Regions from separate parts of the Brachybacterium sp. AOP29-B2-41 genome, predicted to be linked through region 2. Evidence: predicted binding sites of a transcription regulator. Region 2 holds the regulator's gene; each other region holds the start of a gene.

Region 1 (7,771 bases), on a different contig from region 2:
AAGGCGGGGTTCGACGGGCGCGAGCGCCTCAGCCCAGTCGGCGGCGATGTTCTCGGCGAGCGATGTCGACACGGCTCCAGTCTTCCACCGGACCAGTCACCGGCGCCCCGCTGAGCGGCGCGCGTGAGCCGTTCCCCACCCGGGCCGGGTCAGCGGCGCGCCGGACAGGACCGGCGCGTCCCGGCCCTTACCCTGGGGCTATGTCCTCCGATATCGCTCATCGAGCTTCCCGCGCAGCGCTCGCCGCCGCGGGAACCGTCGAGGCTGCGGAGGCTCTGGAGGCTCTGGAGGCTGTGGAGGCTGTGGAGGCCACAGAATCGGAGCAGCAGCTCTCCGCGGGTGAAGAACCGGAGCAGGGCGACGACACTCCCGCCACGATGTCCGATGCGTCACTGCCCGGCCCGCAGGGCGGGCTCAGCGAGCGGGACCGCCGGATCCTCGCCCTCGAAGGTCGCACCTTCCGCTACGTCGGCGCGAAGGAACGGGCGATCCGTGAGCAGATCGGCCTGTCGAAGGTCGCGTACTACGTGCGTCTGAATGCACTTCTGGACGAGCCCGCCGCACTGCGGGCCGCGCCCTCCGTCGTCCACCGACTGCGGGGCCGGCGCACGTCCGAGGATGGCGCCACGGGCGCCGCCGACACCCACCGAGTGGCCTGAGCGGAGTCACCCGCAGGGCGTGTGCTCCGCACCCGGCGCGGGTGGAGCAGGTTTAATGGGGCCGTGGCTGATTCCCAGTATCCGTACCCGCCGGACCGTTTCGACGATGAGGCGGACGCCGTGTCCTTCCACGGCGCCCACCGCGCCGAGCTCCCGTTCTGGCGGGAGAACCTGCTGTACATCATCATCATCGGCGCCGCCGCGGTGCTGCTCGTCGTGCTGCTCTTCTTCATCGGAGGCATGGGCAACAACGGCGATGACCGCGCAGAGGACCCCACCTCCGCCGCGGCCGAGAGCGAAGCCGCCGAGCAGAGTGCCGAGGAGACCGCTGCCGAGGAGGAAGCCGAGCCCGCCCCCGAGCCCGACCTCACCACTCCGGTGCTGGTGGTCAACGCCGGCGGCATCAACGGCCTGGCCGGCACCTGGCGCGACACCCTCGAAGGTGAAGGCTGGGAGGACGTCAGCGTCACCACCTCGGACAACGCCCAGCAGGAGCCGGTGGTCTTCTACCGCGACGAGGGCGACGCGGACACCGCTCAGGCTCTCGCCGAGCGCGCCGGCGCCGGCGAAGCCCGTCAGAGCGACGAGTACGACGCCCGCATCACCCTGGTCGCCGTGGCTGAGCCCGGCGATGCCGGCGGTGACGCCGAGGGCGAAGGCTGACAGAGCTCGCTCTCGACAGCAGGAGGCTCGAGCGGCAGGCGGCGACCCAGGAGGTCGGCGCCTGTCGCTCTCCTGATTCCCGGGCCGTTCCGGAGGGCTCCGCAGCGCGGGGCTCTGACACAGGGCGAAGCGACTGCGACCCGACAGCGACTCGACCGATGTGTCCGCCATGAGCAGAGAGTTAGCACTCTCCGCCTTCGAGTGCTTATGATGATCTGGCACTCGGTGATCGAGAGTGACAGCGCCTCGTGCGCTCGAGCTCGCGCGCACCGGGGGCACGATCGGCAGGCGGTCCACCGCTTCGCCGACCACGAACATTCCGGCCCCGTGAGGGGGTCGCCGCTGTGGGACATGAACACGGCGTCGGCTCTCGTCCGTCGCGGGCACAGGGTCGGGTGGACACCACACCACACGGGAGAGATTCCACAATGGCCAAGCTCATCGCATACGACGAGGAGGCCCGGCGCGGCCTCGAGCGGGGAATGAACCAGCTCGCGAACGCCGTCAAGGTCACCCTCGGCCCCAAGGGCCGCAACGTCGTGCTCGAGAAGTCCTGGGGCGCGCCCACCATCACCAACGACGGCGTGTCGATCGCCAAGGAGATCGAGCTCGACGATCCCTACGAGAAGATCGGCGCGGAGCTGGTGAAGGAGGTCGCCAAGAAGACGGACGACATCGCCGGCGACGGCACCACCACCGCCACCGTCCTCGCACAGGCCCTCGTCAAGGAGGGGCTGCGCAACGTGGCCGCCGGCGCCAACCCGATCGCGCTCAAGCGCGGCATCGACAAGGCCGTGGCAGCCGTCACGGAGACCCTGCTCTCGCAGGCTCACGAGATCGAGACCAAGGAGCAGATCGCCTCCACCGCAGCCATCTCCGCCGCTGACCCGGCCATCGGCGAGCTCATCGCCGAGGCGCTGGACAAGGTCGGCAAGGAAGGCGTGATCACGGTCGAGGAGTCCAACACCATGGGCCTCGAGCTGGAGCTCACCGAGGGCATGCGGTTCGACAAGGGCTACATCTCGCCCTACTTCGTCACCGACGCCGATCGCCAGGAGACGGTCCTCGAGGACCCCTACATCCTGCTGATCTCCTCGAAGATCTCCTCCGTCAAGGATCTGCTGCCGCTGCTGGAGAAGGTCATCCAGTCCGGCAAGCCGCTCGCGATCCTCGCCGAGGATGTCGACGGCGAGGCGCTCGCGGTGCTCGTGGTCAACAAGCTGCGTGGCTCCTTCAAGTCCGTCGCCGTCAAGGCACCGGGCTTCGGCGATCGTCGTAAGGCGATGCTCGAGGACATGGCCATCCTCACCGGTGGCCAGGTCATCTCCGAGGAGGTCGGCCTGAAGCTGGAGACCGCTGGTCTCGAGCTGCTCGGCCAGGCTCGCAAGGTCGTCGTGACCAAGGACGAGACCACCATCGTCGAGGGCTCCGGCGACGCCGAGCGCATCGCCGGTCGCGTGTCCCAGATCCGCACCGAGATCGAGAACTCGGACTCGGACTACGACCGTGAGAAGCTCCAGGAGCGCCTCGCGAAGCTGGCCGGCGGAGTGGCCGTCATCAAGGCCGGCGCCGCCACCGAGGTGGAGCTCAAGGAGCGCAAGCACCGCATCGAAGATGCCGTGCGCAACGCCAAGGCCGCCGTGGATGAGGGCGTTGTCGCCGGTGGTGGCGTCGCGCTGCTGCAGGCCGGTGCGGACACCTTCGGCAGGCTCACCCTCGAGGGTGACGAGGCCACCGGTGCGAACATCGTCATGGTCGCCATCGAGGCACCGCTCAAGCAGATCGCGGTCAACGCCGGTCTCGAGGGCGGCGTCGTCGCGGAGAAGGTCAAGAACCTCCCCGTCGGCCAGGGCCTGAACGCTGCTACCGGCGTCTACGAGGACCTCCTCGCCGCCGGCATCATCGACCCGGTCAAGGTCACCCGCTCCGCGCTGCAGAACGCGGCGTCGATCGCGGGCCTGTTCCTCACCACCGAGGCCGTCGTGGCCGACAAGCCGGAGCCCAAGGCCCCGGCCGGCGGTGGCGGCGACGACATGGGCGGCATGGGCGGAATGGGCGGCATGATGTGATCCTCTGATCACGCCGCTCGCCTGAGCGTCAGCAGGCCCCGATCCTCTCTGGAGGGTCGGGGCCTGCTGCCTTCCCGGTCGGGCCGGGGACTTCTCCCCATCGTCGAGCCTGCGCCCTTCCACTACTCTCAGGAACCGACCGGCGCTGCCGGGAGGCGCTGACCACAGGGGATAGTGAGGGCCATGTTCTGCGGAGCGGACACTGAGGGGCTGAGGAACCACGCTGACGCCATGGAGGCGGCAGAGGGCCGGTGCTCGGCACTGCTCATGGAAATCATGTCGGCTGTGCAGACGGCGGCATGGGTGGGGGCCGATGCGGACGAGTTCCGAGACTCATTCACCATGTCGGTGACGCAGCTGTGGAACCCCACGATCGACCGGCTGAGTGCCTCAGCCCAGGAGCTCCTCGACCATGCCGAGGAGCAGGATGCGGCCTCCGAGGGCGGGGAGCGACAGGCATGGGGCCCTGGCGGCGATCGAGTCCGGAGGGGCGGGAGCGGACCCTTGGTGCCGGGATCGGCAGCGACGAATCTTTTCGGTCGCGACGGCGACGACGAATCGCCACCTCTCAATCCTGACGGCACCGTCAATGGGCCAGCACCCTTCGAAGGTCACGGACTGGGGCGAGGCGTGCCCGGCACGACGGCAGATGCTCCTGAGCCGCCGGCGTGGTCTCCGAAGGACGAGGGCTCCGGAGAATGGGACACGCAGGAGCCGACGGATGAGGACCGCGAGACGATGGACCTCATCGAGAAGCTCATCTTCGGAGGGCGCGTGGTCGGAAACGGTGCGGCATCGGACAACCTCCAGCACTACATCGACAACACCGGCGAGGACAAGGACATCGACGTCGACGACATGATGTCCAGCGTTCCCAGCTTCGGGACGGCCGTGTCCGAGTCTCAGCAGGCGATCGGGCAGGAGGCCATCGACCAGGCTCAAGCATCTGGAGCCACCGGCCCGGTCACGTTCCCCGTCAACACCGATTGGACCGGGGGCAAGGCGGACAAGAGCGTGAGCGAGAAGTACTTCTACGCCACGGGGTCCTTCGACTACAACCTCAACGGCACTGTGACCGCATATCCGCCGGAGGCCCCCGGGGGAGAATGGACGTATGAGATGAGCACGAACGTCAATGTGCGAGATCGGTACAACTGGGATGTAGGGAAGGGCGTCACAGTCGACGTGCCGGATTGGGTTCCCGGGATGCCGGACGTGGTCAGCATCCCGGACGAGCAGATGGGGAGCCTCCATAAGGCGGGGATGGCGCGGGAATATAACATCGTCGGCGAGTCCGATTCCGTCACCTCGACCGGACCGTGACATCGGGTCCGGACACCGACGGCAGAGCAGGAGGGGTGATGGTCGACCGTGATGATGGGGAAGATGTGCGCGACGTGTTCAGCGGGGAGAGCTGGCAGGAGCTGATCGACAGCGTGGGTCTTGCTCGTCCCGTCCTGCAACAGCCGCCAGTGGTGCGTCGGCGTACCCGAGCCAGCGGGCTGGCCGTCGCGATCTTCGATTTCGTGCTCCCTCGTGCGGAGGTCTGGACGTGGGTCCAGGCGTCTTTCGGGGACGGTGCGAAGATCCCCCGCGCCTGGGTGACCTTCGACGCGGCGAAGGATGTCCTCGGAATCGGTGACCTGCCTACCGACTGGCGGCTCGGAATCACCAAGGAGGCGGGCAGCCCGAGAGAGAGGTACATCATGGTCGACGATGGGGATCCGGCACGGGTGACCGTCGGCGTCAGCGCGACCTACGCACCTCTCGGAGGTCAGCGGTCATGAGGAAGCGTCCGAGTCGATGGGAGCGACGGTCCGTTCTTGCCGTCCTGCCGCTCGGCCTCACCGCCCTGCTCACCTCGTGCACGATCGAACGGTGGACTCAGCCGCCGGCAGAAGAGGATGACGGACCTGTCGGCCCGGCGACAGCTGCGGAGGCCCTCGAGCTGGCCGAGTTCGCCCCGGCTCCGGACGGTGTGGACGCTCAGCTCATCGAGCGACAGCCCGCGGGCGACTTCGAACAATGGGCATGCGAGGTCGCTCTCACCGCTCCGGCGGAGGTGATCGACCCCTGGCTGGGGCAGAGCTACGGAGACGAGGGTCTGCCGGCCCGAGCCCACGTCACGACGACCGAGGCCAAGGCGACTTTCGACATCGGCGATGTCCCCGACACCTGGCTCCTCGAGGACGTCTCGCTGAGCGGGGTGCCCTACGAGCGCATGGTGCTGATCGACGATCAGGACCCGCGAACGGTCCGGGTGCATCTGGTCGAGGTCCAGGACTGAGCACCCGCTCCCTGTCGTCGCCGGATGACGGCTGCCTCGGGCCGGCCCGCACGGCCCTTGACCGGCTCAGACCAGGAAGATCGGGATCACCCCGGGGTTGTGCGCGTGGACGATCGCGAGGAAGACGAGCACGTCGAAGAGCAGGTGCACGATCAGCACGTACAGCAGTGAGCCGGTGCGGGAGAACAGCCAGCCCTGCAGCAGGGCGAAGGGGATGGTGAGCAGCGGTCCCCAGGCCTGATAGCCGAGCTCCCACAGGAAGGACACGAAGATGACCGCCTGCAGGAGGTTCGCCGTCCAGAGCCCGAAGTGGCGGCGCAGCAGCGCGAAGCAGGTGCAGATGAAGAACAGCTCGTCCCAGGTGCCCACGAAGTTCACGCCCACGAAGAAGCGCGCCAGTGCGCCGCCGTCGGTGATGGCAGGCCAGTTCTCATAGGCGCCCGAGGTGATGAAGTAGTACGGCAGGATCAGCCAGCCCAGCACGGGCACGGCGATGATGTACCCCCACTGCCACCGATTCCACCGCTCACCGGAGAGCCAGGGGAAGCGGATCGCGCGGCGTCGCAGCACCAGTCGATCCATCAGCAGCGGCATGGTCACGGCGAGGATCAGCACGGTCCCGATCGTGACGAACCGATCCCAGTCCACGTTCGCCTTCACCGAGGTGGTCGAGACGATCGCGATCCCGAGGCCGATCAGGGAGAGATCCTTCCCGAGCTCTCGAGAGATCAGGAACGCGCTGAGCAGGCTGAGCACGAGCAGGCCGTGCCCCCAGCCGGCGAGCTGGAGACCGAAGAGGAGGAAGGCGGAGGCTGAGACCCCGACGGCTGGCAGCAGCCAGGTGGTCGGGGTGTGCTGTGCGGTGTCGGAAGCGGTGGGGGTGGGCGGCGTCGCCATGGGCACCAGCATGCCAGTCGAATGCTCGGTGAGACGCAACTCACGACGGACCACGATCATGTTCGTCCCGCAGATCTCGATGTTCATCCCCGACCTGCTCGGGATGTCCAGTGAGTGATCCTGCTCGCGACGGGGCCACGGCGTGCGCGCCGTGGCCCCGTCGTCATGCCTGCGGTGTCTCCGGTGCCTGCAATGGCACCGCCTCACGTCGTCTCACAAGCCCCAGGCCTCCGCGAGCAGCTCGAGGGCGTGCAGCCGGTCCGCCGGATCGTAGTAGTAGGCCGTGAGGATGAGTTCGTCAGCCCCGGTGGCGGCGACGATCTCCTCGAGCTGCCGGACCACGGTGGTGGGGGAGCCGACGGCCTTGATCGACAGGGTCTGGTCGACCTGGGAGAGGAGCTGCGCAGGGGCGACCTCCTCGATAGGTCGCGGCGGCTGGATCTTCTGGCGCTGACCGGTGACGACTCCCAGGAACATCTGCTGGAGGGTGGTGAACTGACGCTCCGCCTCCTCGTCGGTGTCGGCGATCACCAGGTTGACGCCGACCATGGTGCGGGGCGTCTCGATCTGTGCCGAGGCGGCGTCAGGGTCGAAGTTGTCGCGATAGACGTCCAGCGCGTGCAGGTACTGGAAGGGCGCGAAGTGCGAGGCGACGGAGAAGGGCATCCCCAGCTGGGCGGCCAGCCGGGCCCCGTTGGCGGTCGAGCCCAGGATCCACATCGGCACCTCGGTCCCTCGGGCGACATCCGCGGTGATCGGCAGCGAGCCGGTGGGCTCCTCGCGGGACCAGTCCCGCATCTGCTCGACGGCGGCGATGAAGGCGGAGGGCTCCGCCGAGGTGCGTGCGAGCAGCTGAGCGGTGAGCTGGTCCGTGCCCGGCGCTCGACCCAGGCCCAGGTCGATGCGGTCGCCGTGGAACTGCACCAGGGTGCCGAACTGCTCGATCACGGTCAGCGGGGAATGGTTGGGGAGCATGATCCCGCCGGAGCCGACGCGGATGCGCTCGGTCATCGACGCCGCCCGGTCGATCAGCAGCGCGGTGGCGGAGGAGGCCAGACTGTTGGTGTTGTGGTGCTCGGCGAACCAGAGCCGTTCGTAGCCCAGCCGGTCGGCAGCCTTCGCCCCGTCCATCGACGCGGTGATCGCCTCGCGCGTGGTCATCCCGTCGGAGATGGAGACGAGATCGAGGATGGACA
Region 2 (7,771 bases):
GGCGACCCCGAGGCCCCCTGCCGCGCGATGATCTTCGACTCCGTCTACGACACCTACCGCGGCGTGATCACCTACATACGCATGATCGACGGATCGCTGAAGTCCCGCGACCGCATCGACATGATGTCCACCGGAGCACACCACGAGCTGCTCGAGATCGGCGTGAGCTCCCCGGAGCCCCACCCCACTCAGGGCATCGGTCCCGGCGAGGTCGGCTACCTGATCACGGGCGTGAAGGACGTGCGCCAGTCGAAGGTCGGCGATACCATCACCACCTCGATCCGTGGTGCGACGGAGGCCCTCGAGGGCTACGCTGATCCCAAGCCGATGGTGTACTCGGGCTTGTTCCCGATCGACGGCTCCGACTACCCGGTGCTGCGCGACGCACTGGACAAGCTCAAGCTCAACGACGCCGCCCTGAACTACGAGCCGGAGACCTCCACGGCCCTCGGCTTCGGATTCCGGGTCGGCTTCCTGGGCCTGCTGCACCTGGAGATCATTCGCGAGCGCCTCGAGCGCGAGTTCAACCTCGAGCTGATCTCGACTGCCCCGAGCGTCGTCTACCACGTGGTCATGGAGGACGGCACCGAGATCGAGGTGCTCAACCCGTCGGACTTCCCGAGCGGCAAGGTCCGCGAGATCAGCGAGCCGATGACCAACGCCACGATCCTGGTCCCCAGCGAGTTCATCGGCGCCGTCATGGAGCTGTGCCAGTCGAAGCGCGGGAATCTCGGCGGCATGGACTATCTCAGCGAGGACCGTGTCGAGCTGCGCTATACGCTGCCGCTCGCGGAGATCATCTTCGACTTCTTCGATCAGCTGAAGTCCAAGACCCGCGGCTATGCCTCCCTTGACTACGACATCTCCGGCTCCCAGGTCGCAGATCTCGTCAAGGTCGACATCCTGCTGCAGGGTGAGCCGGTGGATGCGTTCAGTGCCATCGTGCACCGGGACAAGTCCTACAACTACGGCGTCGAGATGGCCGGGAAGCTGCAGAAGCTCATCCCGCGCCAGCAGTTCGAGGTGCCGATCCAGGCCGCCATCGGCGCCCGCATCATCGCCCGCGAGAACATCCGCGCGATGCGCAAGGACGTGCTGTCCAAGTGCTACGGCGGCGACATCTCCCGTAAGCGCAAGCTGCTGGAGAAGCAGAAGGAGGGCAAGAAGCGTATGAAGAACATCGGATCCGTCGAGGTCCCGCAGGAGGCCTTCATCGCCGCGCTCTCCTCCGACGAGGGCGATATGCCCAAGGACAGCAAGAAGAAGTGACCATGGAGACCGGACGCATCGCGGCGGTCTGCACCGTCGCCCAGCTGTTCCCGGTCGCGGCGAGCGGCCTGATGAGCGGCATCGACAAACGGCCGGTCGACGGGCCGGTGCGGCTGCTCACTCACGGGGTGCTCGGCGACGTCCAGGGCGATCGCGAGCACCACGGCGGGATCTTCAAGGCGGTCTACGCCTTCTCGCGGGAGACGCGTGCGGCCCACGCCGCCGAGCGCGAGCTCGACCTGCCCGACGGGTCTTTCGGGGAGAACCTCGTGACCACCGGGCAGGACACCGACGAGACGGTGATCGGAGAGCGCTGGAGAGTCGGCACCGCCGAGCTCGAGGCCACCTGCCCCCGCAACCCCTGCGGCACCTTCTCCGCCTGGATCGGGGACCGCCGCTGGGGCCGCCACTTCACCGCTGCAGGCCGCTGCGGTGCCTACTTCCGGGTGCTGGTGGAGGGCGAGACCTCCGCCGGTGACGGGATCGAGGTGCTCCATCGTCCTGAGCACGGGGTCACCATCGGCGACGCCTTCCGCGGCCTCGACCCCGCACGGGCCTGTGCGCTGCTGGACTGGGCCCGGGAGACCGACACCGTGCTGTACGACTCGCTCGTGGACAGCGCCCAGAACGCGCTGCGGCGCGCCGATCAGGACACCGAGTTCCCCGACCGCCTGCGCTCCACCGGGCGAGGACTGGGATTGGGGATGGGCCTGTGAACCCGCTGTCCGTCTACATCCACGTCCCCTTCTGCGCCGTGCGCTGCGGGTACTGCGACTTCAACACCTACACCGCGACCGAGCTCGGCGGGGGCGGCTCCCAGGCCGAATACGCGCAGAACTCCATGCGTGAGATGGATCTGACCCTCGCCGCGGACCGCGAGGCCGGCTACGACTACGAGCAGGTCTCGACCGTCTTCTTCGGCGGCGGCACCCCGACCCTGCTGCCCGCTGATGACCTCGTCGCGATGCTCGACCATCTGCGCACGCTGATCCCGTTGGCCGAGGGCGCCGAGATCACCACCGAGGCGAACCCGGACTCCGTCACCCGGGCCTCGCTCTCGCGCCTCGCCGACGGGGGCATCACCCGCGTCTCGATCGGTATGCAGTCCGCGGTGCCCTCGGTGCTGGCCACGCTGGATCGCACCCACGACCCCGAGAAGGTCCCGCAGGCAGTGGCCTGGGCCCGCGAGGCCGGGTTGGATGTCAGCCTCGACCTCATCTACGGCACCCCGGGGGAGACCCTCGCCGACGTCGAGACGTCCGTGAAGGCAGCGCTGGCCTGCGGTGTCGACCATATGTCGGCGTACTCGCTGATCATCGAGGGCAACACCGCGATGGCACGGCAGCTGCGCCGCGGTGAGCTCGAAGCCCCCGATCCCGACGACATGGCCGACAAGTACGAGCTGGTCGATGACCTCGCACGCGCCGATGGGCTCTCCTGGTACGAGGTCTCCAATTGGGCCCGCACTGAGCAGCAGCGCTCCCGCCACAACCTCGCCTACTGGCGCGGCACCGACTGGTGGGGGATCGGCCCCGGCGCGCACCGCCACCGAGACGGGCTGCGCTCCTGGAACGTGAAGCACCCCAGCCGCTACGCCCGGATGCTCGCCGCGGGCGAGATGCCGGTGGCGGACTCCGAGCTGGTCGCCGCCGAGGACCGGCTGGTCGAGAGGATCATGCTCGAGCTGCGGATCGCCGACGGGCTCGCCGTCGAGGTGGTCCCCGCAGAGCGTCGGGAGATGCTCGCCGTGCACCGTGATCGTGGCCATCTCGACGCCGATGCCCTTGCCGCCGGACGAGCGGTCCTGACCCGGCAGGGGCGGCTGCTGGCCGATGCCGTCATCCGGGACCTGGTGCCCTGAGACGCTTTCGGGGCAGACTGCGGGAATGACTCCGTCAGCGAAGCCCACCACGGTCGACGAGTACATCGCGGCGTTCGACGGCCCGGCTCGCGCCCGCCTGCACGAGCTGCGGGCGCTGGCTCAGGAGGCCGTGCCCGAGGCGAGCGAGGCCCTCAAGTGGGGCTCTCCCGCGTACCTGCATCCACGGGGCACGATCCTGTTCGTCTGCAGCGCCCACCGTCATCACGCGAACTTCACGGTCACCCCCAGCACTCGGGAGGCCTTCGCGGCGGAGCTCACCGCGTACGAGACCGGCAAGGGGAGCGTCAAGCTGCCCTATACGACGCCGGTGCCCACGGACCTGCTGCGACGGATGATCGCCCACCGCGTCCGCGAGTTCGAGCACGACGGCGTGAACTGGATGTGAGGGCAGCGGAAGAGCCCCCGGGATCGTGGGATCCCGAGGGCTCTCGTGCTCATGGTGCAGTGGACGCCGGGCCGGTCACTTCACCAGGCGGAGGTTGAACGGGTAGGCCCAGTACTCGCCCTGGTTGGCCTTGACCGCGCCGACGATCGAGAACACCAGCTGAAGAAGTGCGGGGAGCCCGACCAGCGGGTACAGGATCGAGCCGACGCCGAGAGTGAAGATGGTCAGGATCGTGATCACGATGGTGAGGGCAACCTGAGCGATGAGCACGGCGATCGCGCCGTTGAGCGCTTCGGTGGCGTGGAAGCGCACGAAGCGATCGCGGTCCTTGTACATCAGGAAGATGATCAGCGGGCCGACCCAGCCGAGGAAGCCCCAGCTGATCACGTGCCCGAGGACCACGGCGAGCTGCGAGAACATCCCCCACATGCGGGAGTCGGAGCGATTCAGCGGCTGACCGCTCAGGGGCCCCTCGTAGACACCCTTGGTGCCGGGAGCCGGCTGGTCCGTCTGCTCCCCGCCCGGCGCCCCACCCGGTGCGCCACCCTGCGCGCGATATGCGCTGTGGCCGGCAGGGGCGGGAGCCGGCGCCGCGAGATGGGGGGCCTGCGCCGCGGGCTCACCGGCGCTCGGCGGCGACGGGACGCGAGAGGCGTCGGAACCGTAGGCGAAGGGGTCGTGCGGATGCAGCGAGGGATCCGAGGCGGGGGCGGCCTGCTCGGCGGGGGTGCCGGGCTCGATGCCGAACGGATCATGCGGATGCGGAGTCTGGCTCATGGTTCCTTCTTCGGGACGGGCCGGCTCTCACGCCGGCGACGGGCTGATGCAGCCAGCCTATAGAGCATCGCCTGCGGCGTCCGCGTGGCGTGCCGCCGTATCGACCGGGGGTTAACCCCCAGTCAGGAGTGGTCCACGGTCACGAAGTCGATGAGCTCCTCGATGCGGCCCGAGAGCGTCGGCTCGACGTCGGCGTAGGAGCGGACGGTCGACAGGATCCGCTTCCAGCCGAGTCCGATATCGGACTTGTCCGCATGGGGCCAGCCGAGCGCGGCGAGGGAGCCGACCTTGATGTCGGTGCCCTTGGGGATGTGCGGCCATGCCGTGAGCCCCACCCGGGCGGGTTTGACCGCCTGCCAGACATCGACGTACGGGTGTCCGACCACCGTGACATTGCCTCGGGCGCCAGGCAGCGCCATGACCTCGGCGGCGATGCGGGACTCCTTCGAACCCTTCACAAGATGATCCACGAGGATCCCGAGCCGGCGCCCGGGAGAAGGTCCGAACTCACGCACGCGCTCGGCGAGGTTGTCCGCGCCCTCGAGCTGTTCGACGACGATGCCCTCGATGCGCAGGTCGTGGCCCCACACCTTCTGCACCAGCTCCGCATCATGGGTGCCCTCGACCCAGATCCGGGAGGCGCGGGCGGTGCGTGCCTTCGCCCCTTCGACGAAGACGGACCCGGAGGCGGAGCGCCGGCGCACGGGTGCGGAGGCAGTCGCGACGGCGCGGGTGAGCACCACGGGCTGTCCATCGATCATGAAGCCGGGACCCAGCGGGAACGTCCGGCGGACGCCGCGGCCGTCCTCCAGCTCGACCACGAGCTCTCCGGCGATCTTCTCCACGCGGGTCACCGCGCCGGTGAACCCCGTGGAGGCCTCCTCGGCGACCAGGCCCCGCTGAGCGGGGACCTCGCGGGCCACGGGACGGCGACGATGATGGGCGGGCGGACCGGAGGACAGCACGTCGCGGCCGTACCGGTCGGGGAAGTCAGCAGGCACGCGCGACACCGTACACCCGTGGCGAACGCCTCCCCGCGCAGCGCGCCGGGGCGCGTAGGATTGGCACCTGGCATGAGAGAGTGCCAAATGAGAGACCACGACTTTGGACGCACGCAGCGCAGGAGGTGAGCGAGACGGACGCCCGCAAGCTCCAGATCCTCGGCGCGATCGTCGAGGACTACGTCTCCACCCGCGAGCCCGTCGGCTCCAAGTCGCTCCTGGAACGCCACGAGCTCGGGGTCTCCGCTGCGACAGTGCGCAACGACATGTCGCTGCTCGAGGAGGAGGGGCTGATCCATCAGCCGCACACCTCGGCGGGGCGTGTCCCCACCGACAAGGGCTACCGCACCTTCGTCGACCACGTCGCCACCATCAAGCCGCTCTCCGCCCCCGAACGCCGGGCGATCCGTACGCTGCTCGAGGACTCGGGCGATGTCGAGGAGCTGCTGGCTCGGACCGTGCGGGTGCTGGCGCAGCTCACCCAGCAGGTCGCGATGGTGCAGTACCCGGCCCGCAGGCAGGCCCGGATCCGGCATGTCGAACTGGTCAAGGTCGCCGACTCCCTGCTGCTGGTGGTGCTGATCACCGAGTCCGGCCGGGTGGATCAGCGCACCGTGCCGATCAACGCCGGCAAACCCGCCGAGTACTACGCGGTGCTGCGCGACCAGCTCAATCGTGTAGTCGCCGGCCGCGAGGTCACCGACCTCGCCACGCCGCTGGAGGACTTCCTCGAAGCGCTCACGCCCCCGGAGCGACCGGCCGCCGCCGAGGTGTCCGAGGCTTTCGCCGCGCTCGCAGCGACTCGTGCCGAGGGCCGGATCATGATGGCCGGCACCGCGAACATCGCGCGATCGGCTGAGGACTTCGCCCGTGACGTCGAGCCGTTGCTGGACGTGCTCGAGGAGCAGCTGGTGCTGCTGCGCCTGTTCACCGAGATGCACGCCTCGCCGGGCGCCGTCGAGGTGCGCATCGGGACCGAGCTCCAGGACCGGGCGCTGCATCAGGCCGCGGTCGTCGGCGCCGGGTACGGTGTCGGCTCGCATGTCGCGATCCTGGGACCCAGCCGGATGGATTACGTCACCGGCATCTCGACCGTCCAGGCCATCGCCCGTTACGTCTCCCGCTTTCTCGAATAGCCTCGGGCGGGCTCCGCGGGCTCACCCCCGCCCGGCCGCCCATGCCACTCGACGCCCCGTGCCCGCCGCCCGCGGCACCGACTCCCCGGTAAGGACCCCACTGCAGTGAACGACGATTACTACGACCTCCTCGGCGTCTCCCGCGAAGCGACGACTGATGAGATCAAGAAGGCGTACCGCAAGCTCGCCCGCACGCTCCACCCGGACGTCAATCCGGACCCCGAGGCGGCCGAGAAGTTCAAGCGGGTCTCCCAGGCCTACGAGACCCTCTCCCATGCGGACAAGCGCCGGCAGTACGACATGGGTGGCGGCCCGGGCATGGGCGGCTTCCCCGGCGGCGGCGGTGGCGGCTTCGACTTCAACGACATCTTCGACATGTTCGCCGGCGCCTCCGGCATGCGCGGCCGCAACCAGGGCCCCGTGCCCCGCCAGCGACGTGGCGGAGATGTGCTGCGCCGCGTGAAGATCGACCTGCGCGACGTGGTCTTCGGCACCGAGGAGAAGGTCACCTTCCGCACCGCAGTGCTGTGCGAGCGCTGCACCGGTTCCTGCTGCGAGCCCGGCACCAGACCCACCCGCTGCACCGCCTGCAACGGCTCCGGCCACGTCCAGCGCGTCGCCCAGTCGCTGCTGGGCCAGATGGTCACCATGGCACCCTGCCCCACCTGCGAGGGCCACGGCGATGTGATCGAGAGCCCCTGCACCGGCTGCTCCGGTCATGGCCGCACCGCCTCCGAGCGCACGGTGACCGTGCGGATCCCCTCCGGTGTCGAGAACGGCACTCGGATCCAGCTGCGCGGAGAGGGCGAGACGGGCGAGGCGGGCGGGCCCTCCGGCGACCTCTTCGTCGAGCTGGCCGTCACCGACCACGAGATGTTCGAGCGGTCGGGCGACGACCTGGTCACCACGATCGCGGTCCCCATGACCACCGCCGCGCTCGGCGCCACCATCCCGCTGGATACCTTCGACGGCCCTCAGGATCTCGATGTGCGCCCCGGCTCGCAGCCCGGTGAGGAGATCGTCCTGAAGGGGCTCGGCGTCACCCCGCTGCGCCGCGAACGCCGCGGTGACATCCGCGTGGTGCTCGATGTGGATGTCCCCACCTCGCTCACCGAGGAGGAGCGGGATCTGCTCCAGCAGCTCGCCGCGCTGCGCGGCGACGAGACCACACGCCGCACCAAGGGCCACGGCCCGTTCGCGAAGCTCCGCGAGCGCCTGCGCGACTTCTGAGACCGACGGAACCGACGAGAGCGCTGAGGCCATGCCCACCACACCGCCCGGCTTCCTGATCCTCGACGACGCCCTCGCCGCCGCCCGCGCG
Region 3 (7,771 bases), on a different contig from region 2:
GGCTCTGGTTCGTGGGACGCAAGGTGATCCACACCGTAGGCACCGGGCTCACCGCGATGCACCCCTCCTCAGGATTCGCCGCCGAGCTCGCCGCAGCCACCGTGGTGCTCTTGGCCTCGGTGCTGGGCTTGCCTGTCTCCTCCACGCACATCCTGATCGGCGCCGTGCTCGGCGTCGGGATGGTGAACCACGCGGCCAACTGGAAGCTGATGCGGCCGATCTTCCTGGCCTGGATCATCACCCTTCCGGCCGCCGCCGGCATCGGCGCCGTGGTGGTCCTGCTCCTGCGCGCGATCTTCTGAGCGAGGCTCAGGGCCTCGGGTCCGCGTCGCGGGCCTGCTCCTTGCCGCCGAGCACCCGGCGCACCCGATCGAACTCGGCCTGGAATGCGGCATCGTCGTGCTCGTATTCCTCGCGCCAGGGCATGCCGAGGCGGTCCGCGAGCTCGCGGTGAGAGCGGGCCCGACGTACCCGACGGTTCTCCCGCACCAGCTCGGCCCTGGGCGGGGCGGGCCGCAGGCCGGCCGCCGCCTGCAGGACGCGCAGACCGTCGAACGAGGCGGCGTCCCAGCCCACTTCGGGGATCACCCACTGCTGCACGGGCTGACCTACTCCGCCCGGTGTGCGGATCCCGATCAGGGCCATTCCGCCGCGTTCCGCCTCCCCCACCGCATGATCGACCTGTGAGACCGGTGCCCGCTGGATGATGCGCAGGCCCTTGCGCAGGGCGACGCTCCCCTGGTCCTCGTCCAGCAGCACCACACGCTGCGTCAGCAGCAGCGGCACCAGTGCCCACAGCGCGAACAGCACCCACAGCATCGCGGCGCCGAGCAGCAGCTGCACCCAGGCAGGGGCGAGGAGCTGTTCGAGCAGGCCATCCTGCCCGTCGCGCAGCCGGGAGTAGCGCCATTGCTGGATCCCGGCCCCCGCGAAGGGACTCAGCAGCAGCGAGACCAGCGGCAGGCCGATGAGGGCACCCGGCGTATAGCGTGCCCGCACAGTCGGACCGACGATCACTGCACCTGCCCGGGTGCGCCGCGGTGAAGGATCCGGATCGGCGGGCTCGGGGAAGCGGGGGACGGTCACTGCCCCAGGGTACGAGACCCCGCCGGAAGCACCTGGGAGCTGTGGAAGTCCCGCTGCGCGCCGGTGAACGGATCGAGGAAGCGGAGGCGGCGCGCCAGCAGCTGCAAGGGCAGCTGCTCAGGCCAGACCTGTGAGGACGGCTGAGGCCTCTGGGCTGGCCAGTAGAGGTCCTCCCCAAGGATCGGTGCACCGCGCGAGGCGAGCTGGATGCGCAGCTGATGGGTGCGTCCGGTGCGCGGCCGCAGGAGCACCCTCAGCACTCCGTCGGCCTCCCCTGTCTCTGCGCCGAGCACCTCGACGTCGCTCTCAGCATTGATCTCACCAGGCAGAACCTGCGCGGTCAGCTCGCCGCGTCGCTTGACCAGATGATCCTGCAGCCGGCAGCTCTCCCCGGGCAGGATCGGCAGGGACGACGAGATCGAGGGAAGGATCCGCGCTTCGTACTCCTTGTCCACCTCCGTGCGGGCGAACAGCTGCTGATATCCGGCGCGTTCCTCAGGGCGGATCCCGAAGGCGAGCACCCCGGCCGTGCGCCGGTCCAGCCGGTGAAGCGGAACCAGCGTCTCGATACCGGTCTGGCGGCGCAGCCTCACCAGCGCACTGGCCAGGATGTGCGCGCCGCGGGGCATGGTGGCCATGTCGTGGGGTTTGTCGAGGACCAGCAGGTGCGCATCCTGGTGCAGGATCTTCACCTCGATCGGGGGGACCTGCTCGGGGCGCAGCTCGCGATGGAACCACAGCTCGTCCCCGGGGCTGAGGGCGTCCTGCGGACCCCATGCCCTGCCCTCGGAGTCGACGATCTCTCCGGCGGCGAACCGAGCGGGAAGCGGGGTAGCCTCCGGATCGCCGAGCGCCGGGAATCGTCTGCTGAGCGCCTCGAGAGCGGGACCAGCTGAGGTCCCGTCCTGTGGCACCCGCCAGCGCACGGCGTCCAGGCCCTCGCGCTGCGGGAGCGGAGGCGGGCGTCGACGGGCGCGCCTCCGTGCCGCGCGCCCGGGCCGGACAGCAGCCTCAGCCGGCGCTCCAGTACTGAGGTCGTGGCCGGAGCCGGATCCGGCGTCGGCTCCGGAGCCGGTTCCAGAACTGGCTCCCGGGCCTGGCCCTTCGGAGACTGCGTTCACAGCCCCCACACGATGAAGGTCAGCACGTTGTGGCCGATGTAGAACAGCAGCAGCGCCAGGAGCAGCGGGTTGGGATGGCGATCCACGAAGGTCATCGCCTGCGGCGCCTGGCGTATCAGCTCAGCGGGGGTGATGGCGTCGATGTGCACGATGTCCACTCCAGCCTCCCGCGCACGGTGGAGCGTCATCGCCTGGGCCCGCTGACCGAACAAGCGGCTTGTGACCGCAAGGATCCGGCGCCCCTGCGGATCCAGGATGTAGACACCGTCGTAGGCGGTCTCGGGCGCATCGAGCGCTTCCGCTGCGCTCGCACCGCGATCGATGTCACGCGCCGCGATGACCTGCCCGACCTCGTCCCAGCTGGTCTTCCGCGTACGCCGGAACAGGCTCCGCAGCTCGAAGCCGTCCTCATCGATCTGCAGCCAGGAGGTGATCACCCGCAGCACCGCCACGGTCACCGTCACGGCGATCAGCACCCAGATCAGCAGCGGCAGGGTGAACACGAGATCGTGCATCAGCTCAGGGTGGTTCCAGAGCCTCTGGCCGACGAAGCTGATGATGACCAGGAACTCGAGCACCACCAGGAACACGAAGCCCACCACGAGGGAACCGATCACCACAGAGGCGGGGGGCCCGTAGGTGCGGGTGGGGAGGTCTCCATCCTGCGCCGGGATCGCGACATCCGGTGTACTGATCACCACTTCTCCTCCGACCGTCGCCCTGGTTGTGATTCAGCCCATCTTACGTCCAGGAGACATGGTTCAGACGCGGCTCGCCACACCTCGGACGCGCCGCAGTCCCCGTACCTCACCAGCAACGATGACCCATCCCAACATTCACATGCGGGGGCGGTCGCCGCGATGGAGGACTTCCGATCTCGGCCGATGTCACGCGGCCCGGCATGCAGAACGGGCCCGGCATGCAGAACGGGCGGGTGGCCCGGGTCTCCCCGGATCACCCGCCCGTTCGGTGCGAGCTGATCAGCTGATCAGTCGATGCTCTGTCGAGCGGTCACTCGTCCTCGTCGTCGCGCTTGTCGATGATGAGGGTTTCGGTGGTCAGCACCATGGCCGCGATCGAGGCGGCGTTCCGCAGGGCGGAGCGCGTGACCTTGACGGGGTCGATGATGCCGGCTGCCACCAGGTCGACGTACTCGCCGGTCGCGGCGTTCAGGCCGGTGCCGAGAGCGGCCTCCCGGACCTTCTCGACCACGACGTAGCCCTCGAGGCCGGCGTTCTCGGCGATCCAGCGCAGCGGCTCGACGACGGCGCGGGCGACGGCGCGCACGCCGACAGCCTCATCGCCCTCGAGGCCGAGGCCGTCCTCAAGGATGGAGGACGCCTGGACGATGGCGCTTCCGCCACCGGAGACGATGCCCTCCTCGATCGCAGCGCGGGTCGCGGAGACCGCGTCCTCGATGCGCATCTTCTTCTCCTTGAGCTCCACCTCGGTGTGAGCCCCGACCTTGATCACGGCGACACCGCCAGCCAGCTTCGCGAGACGCTCCTGGAGCTTCTCACGATCCCAGTCGGAGTCGGTGTTCTCGATCTCGGCGCGGATCTGCGCGACCCGATCGGCGACGGCCTGGTCATCGCCAGCGCCGCCCACGATGGTGGTCGAATCCTTGGTGACGACGATGCGGCCGGCCTGGCCGAGCACCTCGGTGCCGACGGTCTTGAGATCCAGACCGAGGTCAGAGGTGACCACCTGGGCGCCGGTGAGCACCGCGATGTCCTGCAGCATCGCCTTGCGGCGATCGCCGAACGCGGGAGCCTTGACCGCTGCACCCTTGAAGGTGCCACGGATCTTGTTGACGACCAGCGTGGACAGGGCCTCGCCGTCGACGTCCTCCGCGATGATGAACAGCGGCTTGCCACCCTCGACGACCTTCTCCAGCAGCGGCAGGATGTCCGCCACGGCCGAGATCTTGCCCTGGTGCAGCAGCACCTGGGCGTCCTCGAGGACGGTCTCCTGGCGGTCTGCGTCGGTGACGAAGTGCGGGGAGATGTAGCCCTTGTCGAACTGCATGCCCTCGGTGAAGTCGAGCTCCATCGCCGTGGTGGAGGACTCCTCCACGGTGATGACGCCGTCCTTGCCGACCTTGTCGAACGCCTCGGCGAGCAGGTCGCCGATCTCGGTGTCCTGGCTCGAGACGGAGGCGACGGAGGCGATCTGGGCCTTCCCGTCGACCGGCGTGGCGATCTCGCCGAGCTTCTCGGAGAGCGCCTCGACGGCCTTCTCGATGCCGCGCTTCAGCGCTGCCGGGGCAGCGCCGGAGGTGACGTTGCGCAGACCTTCGTGCACGATGGCCTGGGCGAGGACGGTGGCGGTGGTGGTGCCGTCGCCGGCCACGTCGTTGGTCTTGGTCGCGACCTCCTTGGTGAGCTGAGCGCCGAGGTTCTCGTAGGGATCCTCGAGCTCGATCTCACGGGCGATGGTCACGCCGTCGTTCGTGATGGTGGGTGCGCCCCACTTCTTGTCGAGGACGACGTTGCGGCCGCGGGGGCCGAGCGTCACCTTGACGGTGTTGGCGAGCTTGTCGACGCCACGCTCGAGGGCGCGCCGGGCGTCCTCGTTGTAGATAATCTCCTTGGCCATAAAGCTCAGTCCGCTCAGTTCTCGATGATTGCGAGGATGTCGCGGGCGCCGAGGACGAGGAACTCCTCGCCGCCGTACTTCAGCTCGGTGCCGCCGTACTTGGAGAAGACGACCTTGTCGCCGACCTTGACGTCCATCGGGACGCGCTGACCGTTATCGTCGAAGCGGCCGGCGCCGATGGCGACGACCTCGCCCTCCTGGGGCTTCTCCTTCGCGGTGTCCGGGATGACCAGGCCGGAGGCGGTGGTCTGCTCCGCCTCGAGCGGCTTGACGACGACGCGATCCTCGAGGGGCTTGATGGAGACCGACATGCGGCTCACTCCTTCATGAAGAGATGACTCTGCTTGAGTTCTGGGTGGTGGGGATCCGTTCCCGATCGTCGTCGCGGTGCCGACCGGGGGAAGATCCCTCTGCGGCAGTCTCTGGCACTCTCGGCCGTCGACTGCCAACGAGCCCCACTGTAGAACCCTCGCTGGCACTCATGCAAGACGAGTGCTAGAACGATGTCGTCCCGCGGCCCGGTTTCGGCTCTATCCCAGCTTCGGCCGCAGGGTCCTTGCCCGCGCCTCACCCCGGACCGAGCCGGCGATTCCGCCGAGGATCGTGGCCGCCGCAGGCAGGGCCAGCGCCCACACGGCCCACCACCCGACGTCCAGCTTCTCGTTCCGCCATGGGCCGAAGGCGTCCCACGGGAAGGTGTCCTTCGGATCGATCAGGAGTGCCACCAGGAACGGCAGGAAGAACAGCAGGCTGGAGATCACCGAGCCGAAGCGCGCTGCCGTCACCCGAGTCCGGCGAGCGGGCGTGGCGTCGGCGACGGTGCGCATCCCCGGCTGCACCAGTTCGGACTGATCGATCGGGGCGAGCCATCCGGTCCAGTACGACAGCGGCAGGACGGCGATCAGCACCAGCACCGTCGGCCCCGGCCAGAGCGGCGGGAGCTCCGCGGACCGACCGAGGATTCCCGGCAGGTCGACCCCACCGGCTCCGAGGAACCACAGCAGGAGCCAGCCGAGGACCACCAGGCTCAGCGCCCACAGGATCGCCGTGGACCCCATCAGCGCCCGTCGCGCGCCGGGACGCGCATCCCGCTCATCGATCTCTCGGAAGAACGTCGAGTGGGCCCGTCGCCAGCGGCGCTGGTAGTCCTGATGGCGGGCCACCTCCGCGTCCTCGACGGGATCAGGCCGCTCCCCCGGAGGAACCCAGTCTTGCCGGAGCAGCTTGAGCCCCTTGGTGATCGCAGCGGTCAGCACGACCCGGGAGGAGAGCACGCGCAGGGGCAGCAGGCGATCGAGGGTCTCGCGCGGGATCGACCGGATCACTCCGACCAGGCGCCCCATCTCGCCGAGGCCCGGTGCGCGAGGTCTGGTCTCGAGCTCCGAGGCGGCGAAGAGGCCCTCCCCCTCGTGCGTTTCGAGACTCTTCGCCAGGGCCGCATATCCCTCAGCAGCAGCCGTGTCGAGATCGGAACGGGCGAGGACTTCACGCAGCGCCACGATCCAGGAGCGGGCGGCACGATGGTCGATGCCGATCAGCTCGGTGCGGATCCTGAGGGTCCGCAGCCGACCCAGCGTCTCCTCGAGGAGGTCGAGCACGACAGTGCCCGCCTCGCGGGCCCAGCGCACGGCGTGCGGGGCCGGCAGGATGGCACTGAGCTCCTCCTCGGTGAATTCCCGGGACTCGAAGCGGCTCATCGCGTCCTCGAGGCGTTCCAGGTCCCGATCGGTCTCGATGCCTTCGAGGCGCGGGATCACGTATCCGGCCTTCCCGAAGACCTCCCGGGCCTCGTCGAGGGTCGCCTGGACCACGGCGAGCCGGCGCACGCTCGAGCGACGCACTCCCAGGGCGAGGAGCAGCTGTCCGAGCGCCACCCAGAGGAAGGTCTCGTCCAGGAGCGCGCGGACCCAGCGGGGCAGCCGTCCGCCGCCGCCGGGCCCCCGCTCCGAGAGCCGAGCCAGGAACCGCTCCAGCAGCCAGTCGCGCATGGGTGGGGCCCTCTCCTGTCAGCGGGTCATGTCGGCGGGTCGTGTCGGCAGGACGAGCACCAGGTCACACACTTTTTGTGAGGCTGGCAACTTGTGCGGTCGGAGTGAATGCGGAGCCGCCCGGCCGCGCGTTATAACAGAAGTATCGATGACGTCGAGGCACCTGCGATCCAGGGCCCGGCCGATCACCTCACTCCGAACCGAAGGGGACCCCGATCATGACTTTCCTCCGCTCTCTCAGCTCCGCACTGAGCCGACTCTCCGAACGCATGCAGGGACAGGACGTCGAGCGCCACAACGCCGTGCCGAACAACCGCCTCGGCGGGGACTACGCCGCAGTGGCACGCGCTCGCTCCAGCCAGGGCATCAGCCCTCTCGGCATGGGTCGCTGACGCCACCCGAGCATCTTCACGAAGCCCCTGCAGAACTCGTCTGCAGGGGCTTTTTCGTGTCCGGATGCTGGTTCATCCCCGGGGCCGATGCTGACTCCGCTCCCGGGTCAGGTCGGGTCCGTCCGGATGCTCCGCCTCAGCGCCCTGCAGCCTCAGCGCCCTGTAGCCTCAGCGCCCTGCAGCCTCCACGATCTGCGCGACCTGCTCGGGACTGAAGCGGTAGACGGGGACCTCGGCGTCTTCTGCGGTATCCCCCAGGTTCGGGAACACAGAGCTGAACACCCGCGGCGCACCCTGGCCGAGCTCGACCACGCTCGCGCCGGACAGCGCCAGCGCCTTCTCGCTGGCAGCTGCGGTGACGGGGTCCACCACATTGGTGATCCCCGGGGCAACGTGGACCGGGATCCCGGCGATCGCCCCGTTCATCTCGTGGTGGTAGTGGCCGGAGAGCACGATGCGCACGTCCGTCCCCTCGAGCACGGCGGCGAGCTCGTCGAGCCCGTCGAGGTCCAGTCCGCGCAGCAGGGTGGTCGCTCCCACGAGCGGGGGATGATGGATCGCGAGCACCGTCCCGGCGGCGACGGGC
Region 4 (7,771 bases), on a different contig from region 2:
AGACTGCTGCTCTGCTCGAGGGGGACTTCTCCCAGATCTCGCCCGGCACCCGGTTGGCCGAGCCCTCCCGCGTCCCGCAGCTGACCGCCCGGGAGCGCGAGGTGCTGACGCTGCTGGCCGAGACCGACCGGCGCAGCGAGATCGCCTCCCGCCTGTTCGTCTCCCTCAACACCGTCAAGGCCCAGCTGCGCAGTCTGTACGCGAAGCTCGGCGCGTCCACCCGCGAGCAGGCCTTGGCCAGGGCGATCAGCGCCGGCCTGCTGCACCCGACGGACCCGCCCCGCGAGGACCGGCCTCACGGGGACCGACCCCGTGAGGATCGATGAGGCGATGAGGCGATGAGGCGATGAGGCGGATCCTGCAGCTGGCGGTGATGCAGTGCGCGGCGCTCGGCGCCCTCACCGCCCCGGCGGTGGTGGCCGTCTCCGTGCTGGTGCGGCGCATGGTCGGCGACGACTCCGCGCCCGGCGTGTACGCGCTCATCGATGCGGCCGCGGCACTGACCGCGATGATCGCGGCGCCGCTGTGCGGCTTGCTGGCCGATCGGACGATGAGCCGCCTCGGTCGGCGCCGCCCCTGGCTGCTCGGAGGCTCGATCGTAGGGCTGCTCGGCAGCGCCGCCATGGCCTGGGCGCCGGGCCCGCTCGCTCTGGCAGCGGCCTGGATGCTCACCCAGGCCGGATACAACGCCGTGTTCGCCGCGATCAACGGCCTGCTCGCCGAAGGCCTTGCCCCCACCGACCGCACCCGCGCCGCCGGCATCTTCTCCGCCGCCGCCTTCCTCGGCACCGCCCCGGGGCTCCTCGTGGCAGCCCTGCTGGCCGAGAACGTCCGCGCGATGCTGCTGGTGGTCCCCGTCGCGGCCCTGGCGGTGATCGTGCCGCTCGCACTGCGAATACCGGATCCGCCGCTCACAGCGCGACTCCCTGCGGCCCGGCGCACACCCCGGCGGCGGCTCCGCGCAGCCGCCGCATCCGGCGTCTCCTCCGCGCCGTTCCTCGCCGTGCTCGCGATGCGCTTCCTGTTCTCGCTGCAGCTCTCGGCCGGCCTCGCCTTCGCGCTGTACCTGTTCATCTCCCGCTGGTCCCTCGCCGAGGGCGCGGCCGTGCGCGCCACCTCTCTGACCACCTTCACCGGGGTCGTGGGGGTGGTGGCCGGCTCCATGCTGCTCACCTCCTCGCGGTGGCGCAGCATCCGGATGACACCGGTGCTCGGTGTCGCACTGATGCTGCTCGCCGCCGCGATGCTGGGCCGCGCCCTCGCCCCGACTCTGCTGGTCTTCCATGTCGCCACAGCCGTGGCGGGGCTCGCGATCGGGCTGGGCATGACCGCCACCCGCTCCCTGGCCTACGCCCTGCTGCCGGCTGCGTCGGCCGGGTTCGGGCTCGGCCTGGTGGGTGCTGCCGGGAGCCTCGCGGGGCTGATCGCGCCGCTGGCCGCTGCCGCTCTGCTCACGCTGAGCACCAGCTGGGGATCGGCGGACCCCTACATCGGGATGTACACGCTGCTGGCCCTCCCCGCGCTGCTGGGCCTCGCCCTGCTCCCCCTGACCCGCGTACCGAGCGCTTCCCAGCCGTCCCCCGCGGAGGTCGTTCCGCCCTGAGCCGAAGCGCGCAGCGGCCCGGGCGCACGACGACCGCTGCCGTAGCGCGCCGGTGGGAGTCATTCCGCGCTGCATCGCGTGCCCTGGCGTGCCGCTACGCGGCGCGGGTGAAGGCACCGAGCGCCCTCAGTGCATCTCTCAGCGAGTCGGCGGGGAACGGTCCGACGGTGACTTCCTCCCCGTCCGTCGTGCAGGTGAACCAGATGCCCCCGGCGCCCGTGGTGAGGGTGAGAGCGTCGCCATCGGGATCGGTGAGCTCGGCGACGTCGAGCGTGAGCATGCGCTCGGGCGCCGCACCGAACCGGCGGGCGGTGAGGGGTTCCACGGGGGTCACAGACTTCTCCAGGGATGAGCGGGGGCGGAGCCCCGCGGGCGGGCATGCTGCTCGGATGCCGTCAGCGGGCAGGCGGGCAGCAGTGCGGTGGAGTCAGTCTTGACGAGGAATCGCGCCCGCGCGCTCCGTGCGTCGCCGAATCGCGTCTTTTCACCCCCGGCTCACCCCCGAGGGCCATCGGCCGCTCGGGCGAAGGGCTGCGCCGATGGACGCTGAGAGGCTCTCCTTGGATCCGCCCCCGCTGATCCGCCCGCGCTGATCCGCCCCGCGCGAGGCACGAGACCCTGAGCGCTGGACCTCGGGACCCTGGAACGATGCCTTCTCCTCGGCGGCCGGGCACCCCGGCGAACCGGCTCCGCGCCGCCGCGAGGCCGTTCCCGAACTCTGGCACTCTCGCCCGGAGAGTGCTAATCTGCTCGTACTTGAGTCGGAGGGACTCAAGGTTCGGCGACCACCGGACGACCGGGGGTCACATCAGAGAGGAGAAGCAATGGCCACCACCGATCCGTTCCGAGAGATGGAGCGATTCGCGGGCACTTTTCTCGATGCTGGACGTCGGGGACCGCGGCAGATGCCGATGGATCTCTACCGCGCCGGCGATCACTACGTCCTCGCGGCCGATCTGCCGGGTATCGATCCCGGTTCGGTCGACGTCGACGTGGACGGTCAGCTCCTGACGATCCGTGCGGAGCGGACCCTTCCGAAGGACGAGGGCGCGCAGTGGATCACGCGCGAACGCACGGGCGGGACCTTCCTGCGCCAGCTCAGCCTCGGACAGGGCCTGGACACCGAGCGGATCTCCGCGAGCTACAGCAACGGTGTGCTCAGCGTGAGGATCCCGCTCAGCGAGAAGGCCAAGCCTCGCAAGATCGAGGTCACCGCTGACAGTCCACCCGCGCAGATCGAGTCCACCGCGACCTGATGCTCCCCCTGCTGCCCGGGCCCGGCATCCCACGATGCCGGGCCCGGGCAGCACCGACCTTCCCACGGCGAGCGAAGGAGTGACAGCCATGCATGACGAGCTCACCGCGGCGACGGTGCACACCTGGGTGGACGGATGGGCCCGCACCCGGGAGTACGAGGTGGTCCATGAGGGCACCTCGCACACCGTCGGTCCGCGCACCGAGCACGGGGATTCGGAGACCGTCCTGTTCCGCTGGAGCGAGGACGAGCTGCGCAGGGCGACCTCCTCTGTCGCGGGGAATCCGGGTCACCTGCTGACCCTCATCTCCGACGTCGGCGAGGCGCCGCCGGCCCTCGGAGAGACCGGCGATCTCGAACTGATCAGCGATCAGGAGAGACTCATGGTCACCGATATGGAGCTGCAGGACGTCGAGGCCCCGATCGTGCCGGACTCCTGCACGGTCGCCCGCGAGACGTTCGACGGCTGGACGCTCCTCACCGTCATCCAGGCGGGCCGTGTCGTCGCCCGAGGACGCATGGCGGTGGTCGACGGCTGCGCCGTGCTCGACCGGATCTACACCGCCAGCACGCATCGCCGGCGGGGTCTGGGCACCTTCGTCACCCGCACGCTCCTGGCGATCGCCCATGAGCACGATGTCGACACGGGCCTGCTCGTGGCGACTGGACGGGGCGTCGAGCTCTATGAGCACCTCGGCTGGACGCCCCTCGCGGACGTGCGCGTCCTCGGCGCCCCAGGGGCGCGGAACCGGCGCCGGCCCTCGCACGCCCAGATCGACGAGGAGCTCGGCTAGCGCAGCCGGGCGTCGGCGTCGATCCTCGCTTCGGAGAAGCGCCCCGGGTTCTTCACCCGCCTCTTCGGTCGCTGATCGGAGTCACACGAGCATCGCGTCGTACCCGGAGCGGAAGTCCGGATGCCGGAGCTCTCCGAGCAGCTCCCTCATCCGCGCCCCGCTCAGCACGGTCCCGTGGCCGGAATCGGGGTCGGCGGCGGGCGGGACCGGCAGGCCGAGCCGGAAGGCGAGGTGGGTGACCACCTCTCCGAGGCGCGCCGGCGCGCCGTCGACCGCGTGCAGCAGCACCGGCGGTTCCGGATGCGCCAGCAGGGCGAGGAGCACGCGTGCGAGGTCCTCCTCGTGGATGCGGTTCGTGCGTCGGCGGTGGTCGACGGGGCGTCCCTCGCGCACCGTGCGCAGCAGCCGATCCCGGCCCGGGCCGTAGATCCCGGCGGGGCGCACCACGATCGCGTCGAAGAGCTCCCTCGCCAGGCGCTCCCCGTTCAGGAGGCTCTGGGCCCGGTCGCCGAGCGGCTGCGGGGCATCCTCCTCGGTGAGCACCGGGGCCGGATCGGCACGGTTCGCGTACCCCTCGAACACCCTGGTGGAGGAGACGAACACGGTCCGGGCGGGCCGGTGGGGCAGGGCGGCGGCCAGGTGGCGCAGCGGGGTCTCGTACCCGTCGGCCCCCTCCGGCGGGGGCAGGGTGATGACCATCGCCTCGCAGGCGGGCAGGGCCCCCTCCAGGGGTGAGGAGAGGTCCGCGGCCAGCGCGCGGAAGCCGCTCGGCACGGCGCCCGGATCTCGGCGCAGCGCGAGCACCTCTCCCCCCGCCTCCAGCAGGGCAGCGCCGGTGCGCCCGCCAAGGCGCCCGCAGCCCACCCACAGCGTCCGCGTCGGGACCGGTCCGCTCACTGCCCCACCTCTTCCTCGGTGAACCTGCGCTGCCTCTCCCGCTGGCCGTGGGTGAGGCTGCGCATATCGGTGTCCTTGTCGAAACTCGAGCCCAGCGCGCCGGCGACCACGCCCATCGCCGCGCTCAGCCACGCGATGTCCAGATACCGCGCCAGGACGGGCTCGCGGCCGATGACCTCGGCGAGATAGTCCGGAGCGATGACGATGAGCGCGCTGGTGAAGATCAGCACCACCAGGCACACATACAGCAGCGCGACGATCATCAGCAGCGTGAGCACTGTCGAGAGGTTGTACAGCAGCACCACGCGAGCCAGCCGCTCCTGTCTGGGTGCGTCCCACAGGCGGTTGCCGACGATGAGCCAGGCCGTGATCGTGCACATCGCGAGGATGCCGATCAGCAGCAGCCGCTGGGTGGTCAGGTGCATCGACATCGACCAGATCGAGCTGTAGAAGATGCCGAACGCCCCGGTCGCGGCGGCCGCTGCGAGGGCGCTGGAGAGCTTCGGGGCGGTGCGGAGGGGTTCGTTGCCGGCCACCATCCCGGCCACGGTGCGCGCTCCCCCGATCACCCGCGATCCCAGCAGCAGCTGGTGATCGTCAGGGCCCGTCAGCTCCTCCCACTGCGCCCAGCGCCGGGCATAGCGCGCGGCGTCACGCGGTTCTGACGTCGGCGCCATGCGCAGGGTGCAGCGCATCAGCGCATCGAGGATGCGGCGCCGCGTGGTGAGCACCCCGAGCGTAGGGCAGGAGATCACCGCGATGTTGTGCTCGGGGAAGATCTCGGCGACCAGCGGCCTGCCGTCACGCAGACGCGGGATCTCCGTCAGCAGCAGCACGGCGTCCGGATCACCGGAGGACCGCGCCTGCTCCAGCACCTCGGAGAGGTCCAGCGTCCCGTCCGGGCGCAGCCGGAGCATGGAGGTGCGCACGTCGAGGCGGATCGGCGGGTGGTACGCCTCCTCGAGGTGCTGCTGCAGGGAGTCCTCGATCGACCTCGCCCGGTGCGTGGGCAGGCCAGGATCGGCGACCAGCAGCACCGTGGCCCCGGCGGCAGGATCCGGCGCGGGGCGCTGCGGCGAGTTCTGCGTCTCCGACATGCGTCCCACCCTGGCAGATCACCCGAGGTGCGGCCAGCCCTGGTGCCGCGGAAGCACCAGGCTCCTGCCCACGAGCACCAGCACCCCTGCCGACCAGCCGGTCGCTGCCCTCGCCGACCCGCTCCAGTGCGGGGACGCCGGCACCAGCGTCCCGTCCGCGACCGCCCGTTGTAGATCCGCACAACCGCGGTCGGCCGACACTGTCCCCCGCTCCGAGGCGCACATCGCCCGGCCAGGTCTAAGCTCGGAGTCATCCTGCCCTCCCCCGCCCGGCATCGCCGCCGGTGGCCGTGAGGGCTGATACCAGCCGACAGGAGGGACAGCGATGTCCAAGGTCTCGGACGACGCAGCAGCCCAGCTCGCCGCGGTGCTGCGCGACGACATGACCATCGCGGTGGGAGGCTTCGGCCTGTGCGGGATCCCCACCGATCTGATCACGATCGTGCGCGACAGCGGGGTCACCGGCCTCACCATCGCCTCGAACAACCTCGGGGTGGACGGCAAGGGCCTGGGCCTGCTGCTGGAGAACGGGCAGATCGCCAAGGTGCTCTCCAGCTATGTCGGGGAGAACAAGCTGTTCATGCAGCAGTACATCGACGGGCAGCTCGAGGTGGAGTTCGTCCCCCAGGGCACTCTCGCCGAGCGGATGCGCGCCGGCGGCTCCGGGATCCCCGCCTTCTACACCCCCACCGGGTACGGCACCCCGATCGCGGAGGGCAAGCCGACGGCCGAGTTCGACGGCCGCACCTATGTGCTCGAGCGCGCGATCAACGCCGACATCGCGCTGGTCCACGCGCACACCGCGGATCACTACGGCAACCTCCGCTACCGCCTCACCGCCCGCAACTTCAACCCGATGGCCGCGATGTGCGGGGAGGTCACCTTCGCCGAGGCGGAGCACCTCGTCGCCCCCGGCGGGATCGACCCTGACGACATCCACACCCCCGGCGTCTACGTGCATCACCTGATGCAGGCCACCGCCGAGAAGGACATCGAACAGCGCACCGTGCGTCCCCGCCCGGAGGTGCCCAGAACCGACGCCCCCCGTACCGAGACGCAGGAGGTGGCCTGAGATGGCCTGGACCCGTGATGAGATGGCCGCGATCGCCGCTGCCGAGCTGCGCGACGGCGAGTACGTGAACCTCGGCATCGGCATGCCGACCCTGGTCGCCAACAACCTTCCTGCCGGTGTGAACATCACCCTGCAGTCCGAGAACGGTGTGATGGGCATGGGGCCCTGGCCCTATGAGGGCGAGGAGGATCCTGACCTCATCAACGCCGGCAAGCAGACCATCACCCTGCTGAAGGGCGCGACGATCTTCGACTCCGCGACCAGCTTCGGGATGATCCGCGGCGGCAAGATGGGTACCGCGATCCTCGGCGCCATGCAGGTCACCGGCACCGGCGACATCGCCAACTGGCAGATCCCCGGCAAGCTCGTCAAAGGCATGGGCGGGGCGATGGACCTGGTCGCCGGTGCGAAGCGGGTGGTGGTGATGATGCAGCACGCCGCCAAGGACGGCTCCGCGAAGATCAAGCACGAATGCTCCCTGCCGCTGACCGGCGTGGGCGTGGTGAATCGGATCATCACCGAGCTCGCCGTCTTCGACGTCACCGAGAACGGGCTGGTGCTCACCCAGCTCGCCTCCGGCGTCACCGAGGACGAGGTCCGCTCCCTCACCGAGCCCGACTTCACCGTCTCCCTCACCCCGGCATCGTGAAAGGTCCCTCCATGCGCTCCAGCGATGACCCGATCGTCGTCCTCGGCTACGCCCGCACCCCCGTCGGCTCCTTCGGGAAGTCCCTCGCGGGCGTGCCCGCCCACATCCTCGGCGCGACCGCCGCGAAAGCTGCGCTCACACGCGCCGGCGTCGCGGCCGACGAGGTCGACGAGTGGGTGATCGGCTGCGTCGGCTCCACCGGACGGGACGCGTACATCTCCCGCCGCGTCGCGATCGAGGCGGGCGCCGCCGTCACCTCCACCGCGATGACTGTGAACCGGCTGTGCGGCTCCGGCATGCAGGCCATCGCGCTCGGCGCCGCCGAGCTGATGGTCGGCGAGAGTGACATCGTGGTCGCCGGCGGGACGGAGAACATGTCCGCCCAGCCGTTCCTGGACTACTCC

What was found. The regulator HrcA, encoded in region 2, represses chaperone genes, less so after heat shock. The targets are predictions, from matches to a motif close to TTNGCACTCGNNNNNNNCGAGTGCNAA.
Region 1: a site for HrcA is predicted at 1,538-1,564, ahead of groL (chaperonin GroEL). Genes of this name have one in related genera too.
Region 3: a site for HrcA is predicted at 5,278-5,304, ahead of groES (co-chaperone GroES). Genes of this name have one in related genera too.
Region 4: a site for HrcA is predicted at 2,322-2,348, ahead of ACT3T9_RS13875 (Hsp20/alpha crystallin family protein). Genes of this name have one in related genera too.

The regions. Positions count from the first base shown of each region.
Region 1 covers NZ_JBQSXR010000001.1:268,405-276,175, reverse strand. The annotation lists gene ACT3T9_RS01305 (uracil-DNA glycosylase) at 1-72, opposite strand, end outside; gene ACT3T9_RS01300 (DUF3263 domain-containing protein) at 201-659, shown strand; gene ACT3T9_RS01295 (LytR C-terminal domain-containing protein) at 723-1,322, shown strand; gene groL (chaperonin GroEL) at 1,751-3,391, shown strand; gene ACT3T9_RS01285 (hypothetical protein) at 3,668-4,714, shown strand; gene ACT3T9_RS01280 (hypothetical protein) at 4,753-5,178, shown strand; gene ACT3T9_RS01275 (hypothetical protein) at 5,175-5,678, shown strand; gene ACT3T9_RS01270 (CPBP family intramembrane glutamic endopeptidase) at 5,745-6,575, opposite strand; gene ACT3T9_RS01265 (LLM class flavin-dependent oxidoreductase) at 6,789-7,771, opposite strand, start outside.
Region 2 covers NZ_JBQSXR010000003.1:54,783-62,553, forward strand. The annotation lists gene lepA (translation elongation factor 4) at 1-1,269, shown strand, start outside; gene ACT3T9_RS03940 (MOSC domain-containing protein) at 1,272-1,985, shown strand; gene hemW (radical SAM family heme chaperone HemW) at 1,982-3,130, shown strand; gene ACT3T9_RS03950 (iron chaperone) at 3,156-3,536, shown strand; gene ACT3T9_RS03955 (DUF4870 domain-containing protein) at 3,612-4,313, opposite strand; gene ACT3T9_RS03960 (DUF3097 domain-containing protein) at 4,436-5,314, opposite strand; gene hrcA (heat-inducible transcriptional repressor HrcA) at 5,440-6,450, shown strand; gene dnaJ (molecular chaperone DnaJ) at 6,556-7,680, shown strand; gene ACT3T9_RS03975 (16S rRNA (uracil(1498)-N(3))-methyltransferase) at 7,712-7,771, shown strand, end outside.
Region 3 covers NZ_JBQSXR010000001.1:170,397-178,167, forward strand. The annotation lists gene ACT3T9_RS00815 (inorganic phosphate transporter) at 1-302, shown strand, start outside; gene ACT3T9_RS00820 (hypothetical protein) at 310-1,086, opposite strand; gene ACT3T9_RS00825 (pseudouridine synthase) at 1,083-2,000, opposite strand; gene ACT3T9_RS00830 (hypothetical protein) at 2,204-2,905, opposite strand; gene groL (chaperonin GroEL) at 3,219-4,805, opposite strand; gene groES (co-chaperone GroES) at 4,820-5,116, opposite strand; gene ACT3T9_RS00845 (hypothetical protein) at 5,336-6,793, opposite strand; gene ACT3T9_RS00850 (hypothetical protein) at 7,012-7,185, shown strand; gene ACT3T9_RS00855 (metallophosphoesterase family protein) at 7,354-7,771, opposite strand, start outside.
Region 4 covers NZ_JBQSXR010000014.1:93,378-101,148, reverse strand. The annotation lists gene ACT3T9_RS13890 (LuxR C-terminal-related transcriptional regulator) at 1-326, shown strand, start outside; gene ACT3T9_RS13885 (MFS transporter) at 347-1,603, shown strand; gene ACT3T9_RS13880 (hypothetical protein) at 1,698-1,937, opposite strand; gene ACT3T9_RS13875 (Hsp20/alpha crystallin family protein) at 2,428-2,859, shown strand; gene ACT3T9_RS13870 (GNAT family N-acetyltransferase) at 2,948-3,652, shown strand; gene ACT3T9_RS13865 (sugar nucleotide-binding protein) at 3,734-4,549, opposite strand; gene ACT3T9_RS13860 (hypothetical protein) at 4,546-5,646, opposite strand; gene ACT3T9_RS13855 (CoA transferase subunit A) at 5,972-6,718, shown strand; gene ACT3T9_RS13850 (CoA transferase subunit B) at 6,720-7,367, shown strand; gene ACT3T9_RS13845 (thiolase family protein) at 7,379-7,771, shown strand, end outside.